One region of the Thioclava sp. DLFJ4-1 genome, then DNA from elsewhere that is predicted to be linked to it. Evidence: riboswitches for the same ligand, from Rfam matches in the RefSeq annotation. Region 1 holds a riboswitch; the other holds the start of a gene.
What was found. Region 1 has a riboswitch for cobalamin ahead of BMI85_RS10335 (TonB-dependent receptor). Riboswitches for the same ligand answer to the same signal wherever they lie in the genome.
Positions count from the first base shown of each region.

Region 2: another riboswitch for cobalamin. It lies ahead of nrdH (glutaredoxin-like protein NrdH); the one in region 1 lies ahead of BMI85_RS10335 (TonB-dependent receptor).

Region 1 is NZ_MPZT01000003.1:97,386-100,319, reverse strand. Features, by position in the region: gene BMI85_RS10335 (TonB-dependent receptor) at 1-1,663, opposite strand, end outside; cobalamin riboswitch at 1,800-1,994, opposite strand; gene BMI85_RS10330 (DUF475 domain-containing protein) at 2,024-2,934, opposite strand, start outside.
Region 2 is NZ_MPZT01000001.1:86,316-89,249, reverse strand. Features, by position in the region: gene nrdE (class 1b ribonucleoside-diphosphate reductase subunit alpha) at 1-1,101, opposite strand, end outside; gene nrdI (class Ib ribonucleoside-diphosphate reductase assembly flavoprotein NrdI) at 1,083-1,505, opposite strand; gene nrdH (glutaredoxin-like protein NrdH) at 1,518-1,739, opposite strand; cobalamin riboswitch at 1,835-2,030, opposite strand; gene BMI85_RS00410 (homocysteine S-methyltransferase family protein) at 2,108-2,934, opposite strand, start outside.

The sequences.
Region 1 (2,934 bases):
GCTGGCTCTGACGATCGGTGACCACGCGCATATCGGCGGCGAGCGTGAGCTTGTCAATCACCTGCGCGTCGATCCCGGCGGTCAGCGTGTGGCGCCCGAAGGCCGAGTTCCACGTCGAGCCGGCAGAGAGCCCGTCGGGGTTCTTCGAATCCAGATAGGTATAGCCGAGGCTGTAATTGACCGTGCTGGAGATCGGCCCTTTCAGACCCAGCTCCAGACCCTGCCGCTTGGCGGTGCCCGAGGTCTGGTAGTAGCTGTAGGTCGTGTTGCTGTAGTCGATCAGGTCGTCCACCTCGATATGGAACAGCGTCGCGGTCAGCTTATGCGCACCGAAATCGCGCTCGACGCCCAGATCGTAGCTCAGCGATTTCTCGGGCTTGAGATCGGGATTGCCCGCATAGCCGTCATAGAGCTCGTAGCCCGACGGCGCGCGGAACCCGTTGCCCACCGATGCGCGGAAGAGGGTCGCGGCATCGGCCTGCCAGGTAACGCCCAGACGGCCCGTGGTGTTGCCGCCGAAATCCGAGTGATCGTCATGGCGCGCCGAGGCGGTCACGTTCACCCCGTCCATCGGCGAGAAGGCATATTCACCGAAGACGCCCGTATCGGCGGTCAGAACATCCCCCGTGACATAGGTACCGGTATAGGTTTCCAGCGTGCGATCCGCGCCGAAGGTCACGCGGCCCGGCCCGAGATCGGTCGAGGCTTTCCAGTCGAGTTTGCGGCGCTTGCCCTCGTAGCCATAGTCATAGACCGGATACCAGCGCGAGGTGGTGTAATAGGTCAGACCGAGTTCGTGATCGAGCGGACCTGTCGCGAATTTCGCGAAGAGACGCCCGCCGCGTTCCTTGTGGATGGTGTATTCGTTGCTGTCCGTGGGCGGCGAGCTGAAGCCGTTATCGAATTCGCCCCGGTCGTTCTGGGCAAACCCGTTGAAGCCGATCAGCAGATTGTCGGAGATGCGCTTCTGCGCGCGCAGGCTCACGCGATCGGCGCGGTAGCCGTCTTTCTCGGTATTGCCGTTCTTCTTGTCGGCGGCCGAGAAGCCTGCGGTGTAGACTTTCGACAGCTGGATCGCGAGCTCGTCGTCACCCTTCTTCCAACCGAAGTTATAGGCCGCATTCGCGGTGTGGTAGGAGCCGAGCTCGAGCTTTACGCTCTGGGTCACGCCATCCTCGGTCGGGCGCGGCGTGTCGAGGTTGATGACACCGGCGACCGCCTGCCCGCCATAGACCGCCGATTGCGAGCCGCGCATGATCTCGACCCGGTCATAATTGAACGTGTTGAACCGACCCAGATCGGGCAGCACCTGCGGCGCGGAGGGATCGGAGACGCCGATCCCGTCCACCATAACCTTCACGTAGTTCTGCGACACGCCGCGAATGGTGAAGCCGGTCTGCGCGCCCATCGGCCCGCGCGACAGGATGCCGACGCCCGGCGATTGCGCGATCAGATTGGCAAGGCGCGTCTGGCCCGAACGCTCCAGCTCGTTGCGCGACAGCACGGTGACTGCCTGCGCAGTCTTGTCCGACGATTGCGGCTCGAGCGCGCCGTGATAGATCACGATCTCATCGAGTTGGTAAGGTTGGCTGTCTTGCGCAAGCGCGGGGGCTGCCAGCGCGGTGGTGAGCATCAGGCCCACGGTCAAACGGGTGCGGATCATATCCAATTCCCTCGTATCGCGACTCTGTGGTCGCGTGAACTTCGTATCGTAAGTCTTTGGAAATTTGGAATTTCCGCCGACGGTGAGAATGTCACCACTGACGGAAGACCGCCTCCGCTGCGCGCCCCGCACAGGCAGAAAGGATGAGCGCCTCGGCAGGTCTCCTGGCTCGCGGGTCTTGGTTTCGGCTGGCCTTCCCGGGTCGCCCCAGTGGCTCAGTCAGCCGTCACTCGCCGCTCACAGTTGCGGGGGCAGCCCCGGAATGAATGCACGCATCGCACCGGGTTCCCTTTTCATCCGCCAAGGCGGAACCGAAGTGCCCCTGCTGTGCCGCGCGCGCCGCAGTCTGTCAAGAAAATTTCAACTCTCGACGGCGGCTCTGCTGCGCCGGTTGAAACGGATCGAGGACAGCAGCGCCAGCCCGATCAGCCCCGCCCCGATCAGCCCGGTAATCACCTCGGGCACTTCCACCAGCGTCTGCGCGAACATGACGACCGAAAGGATCAGGATCGACCAGAAGGCGCCGTTCTCGAGATAGCGAAATTCGCTCAGCGTGTTGCGCTCCACCAGCATCAGGGTCATCGAGCGCACATACATCGCGCCGATCCCCAGACCGATCGCGATCAGGAACAGGTTCTGGGTCAGTGCGAAGGCCCCGATCACCCCGTCGAAGCTGAAGGACGCGTCGAGCACTTCGAGATAGAGGAACGCGCCGAGGCCCGCCTTGGCCGTCTCGGCAGCGATATTCGTCCGGTCGAGCACGTGGCTGAGCACTTCGACACCGAGGAAGGTCGCAAGCCCGCAGATAGAGGCGAACATGAACTCGTCTTCGCGCCCTTCCGGCAGGATCCAGGTGAAGACCAGAATGATAAGCAGCACGAGGCCGATCTCGAGGCCGCGGATCGAGGCGAGCGCGCGCAGACGGCGCTCCAACGCTCGGATCCAGTCAACCTCTTTGCCCTCGTCGATGAAATAGGTGAGCGCGACCATCATCAGGAAAGCGCCGCCGAAGCCCGCGATCGACAGATGCGCGTCCTCGATGATCTCGGCATATTCCGCCGGATGTTTCGCGGCCAGTTGCACCGCTTCCCACGGTCCGATCCCGGCGGCGATCACGACGATCAGCAGCGGGAACAGGATACGCATCCCGAAGACCGCGATCAGAATACCCCAGGTCAGGAAGCGACGCTGCCATTTCGGCGTCATCTGGTGCAGCTTGTTGGCGTTGACGATGGCGTTGTCGAAGCTCAGCGAGATTTCCAGCACGGCGA
Region 2 (2,934 bases), on a different contig from region 1:
GCCGCTTTCGAACTGGATTTCGGCCAGCGTCTGGAAGAAGGCACGGGCGTTGATCTTGCGTTTGCGGATGCGCGCGTCGTCGACCATCTCGTGATATTTCTCGGTCACGGAAATCTCCGAGAAGGCGCAGCCATAGACCCGCTCCACGTCATGGGGCGAGAAGAGATACATCTCCTCGTTCTTCTTCGCGAGTTCGAAGGTGATATCGGGGATCACCACGCCGAGGCTCAGCGTCTTGATGCGGATTTTCTCATCCGCATTCTCGCGCTTGGTGTCGAGGAAGCGCAGGATATCGGGGTGATGCGCGTGCAGATAGACTGCGCCCGCGCCCTGACGCGCGCCAAGCTGGTTGGCATAGCTGAAACTGTCTTCGAGCAGCTTCATCACCGGGATCACGCCGGAGGACTGGTTCTCGATCCCTTTGATCGGCGCGCCATATTCGCGGATATTGGTCAGCATCAGGGCCACGCCACCGCCGCGTTTCGACAGTTGCAGCGCCGAGTTGATGCCGCGCCCGATGCTTTCCATGTTGTCTTCCAGTCGCAGCAGGAAACACGACACGAATTCGCCCCGCGCCTTTTTGCCCGCATTGAGGAAGGTCGGCGTCGCGGGCTGGAAACGGCCCGCCAGCATCTCCTCCATCAGCCGCATCGCCAGCGCCTCGTCGCCACGCGCGAGCGTCAGCGCCACCATCACCACCCGGTCCTCGTAGCGTTCGAGATAGCGCTGCCCGTCGCGGGTCTTCAACGTGTAGGAGGTGTAGTATTTGAACGCGCCGAGGAAGGTCGGAAAACGGAACTTGGCGGCAAAAGCCGCGTCCCAGATCGCGCGCTGGAAGTTGCGCGAATACTGATCGAGCACGGCGGCGTCGTAATAGCCTTCCTCCACCAGATAGCCGAGCTTTTCGTCCAGCGAATGGAAAAACACCGTGTTCTGGTTCACATGGCGCAGGAAATATTGCCGCGCCGCCATCCGGTCGGCATCGAAGCGGATATTGCCCTCCGCGTCATAGAGATTGAGCATCGCGTTGAGCGCGTGGTGATCAAGCCCCGCGAATTCCGAGGCCATGGCCCCGCTCGGTTTCACGTCGCTATCGAGCATTCCTGCCTCCAGAAGGTTTCGAGACCCGCGCGCACGCGGTCGATGTCACTGTCCGTGCCGGCCAGCTCGAAGCGGTAAAGCACGGGGATATTGCATTTGCGCGCCAGCAGATCGCCCGCGCAGGCGAAGAGCGCGCCGAAATTGCGATTGCCGCTGGCGATGACGCCGCGCAGACCGGCGCGGCGGGCGGGATCGTTGAGGAAGGCGATGACCGGTTTCGCGACCGCGCCGCGCCCCTTCCCGTCGGCATAGCTCGGGCAGATCAGGACATAGGGGCCGGGCGGGGTCGGCATCGGCCCCTCGGCCGAGACGGGCAGGCGCAGCGCGGGCAGGCCCAGCCGCTCCACGAAGCGCTGCGTGTTTCCCGAAGCCGAGGAGTAATAGACCAGTCGTGCCTGTTCCATGTCGGCTTGGCCTCAGGCCAGCCGGTTGATCATGTCGGGGCGAAAGCCTGCCCAGTGATCCTCGTTCGCGATCACGACCGGGGCCTGACGGTAGCCGAGGTCCTGCACCATCTCCATCGCGGCGGCGTCCTCGGTGAGGTCGATCACGTTGTAATCGATCCCTTTGGCATCGAGCGCGCGGGTCGTTGCGGTGCATTGCACGCAGGCCGGTTTCGAGTAGACGGTGATGGTCATGGTTCCTGTCCCTTTGTTTGCTGTCGGCAGCGCGGGACAAGGCTCGTGGGCAGGGCGCAAAGCACACTGCCACGCGCCCGGGCCCTCCGCCGCGGTCGTCGTCTATCTGCTTTGGCAGGTCTCCTGGCTCGCGGCTCGAGCGCCTCTCGGTCCGTCTTCCCGGTGCATCGCACCAGTGACATTCGGACCTAAGGCTCGCCGCTTACAGTTGCGGGGGCAGCGCCGGAATCTCACCGGCTTCCCTCTTCGCCTGCGGAGTGACTCGCAGGAACCAAAGCAACATCATATTGGGCGGTAGGGTGGATGGGTGTCAATATATAGATTTCCCTGCCGCGCGAAACTCTCGCGCGGCAGGGCTGCGTCAAGCCTCAGGCGCCGTCGCCAAGCGCCCGGATATGCGCCGGAAGGCGGGCGTTCTGGCCATACATGAAGTGGTTCTCCATGCGCTCCGAGAAGCGGCTGGCCTCGGTCTCGCGGCCCACGGCCTCGGCCATTTCGCGGATATGCATCGGGCTCGCCCCGCAGCACACGCCGAGGTAATTCACCCCGATCGCCTGCGCCTCGCGGGCGAAGGCGCCGATCTCGTAGCGGTTACACGCCAGCGGATCGAGCGCGGTCGGGAAGGTTCGGCCATGCGGCGAGGGGCAGGTGCAGCCGTTGTGGTCCGAGAGGTTGAAGAAGGTGGGCTCCTCCTTGGTGGTCCGGTAGGGCACGGGCAGGGCGCCGACATGGCAGCTCACCGCCGCGCGCACTTTACGCAGCCAAGGCATCATCGTCTGCGACCCGCGGAAGCAGTTCAGCCCGACGACATCGGCGCCCGCCTGCTCGAGCTGCTGGCAGGTCTCGACGATGCCGACTCCGTCCATCATCTCGTTGCCCGCCATCGGCGCCAGCGTCAGCACCACCGGCAGACCCGACGTCTTCGCGGCTTCCAGCGCGCACAACGCCTCGCCCGCGTAGTAGAAAGTCTCGCCGATAATGATATCCGCGCCTTCCTCGACCGCCCAGCCGATCATCTCGTCGAACATCGCGCGCACCTCGGCCTGCCGTGCCGGATCGGCCGGGTCCCAGATATTCGTGTTCGAGATATTGCCCGCCATCAGGTTGCCGGTCTTCGCATTGGCGACCTCGCGCGCGATCTTCAGCGCCGCGCGGTTGAGCGGCTCTAGCAGGTCTTCCTTGCCGATCACGCGCA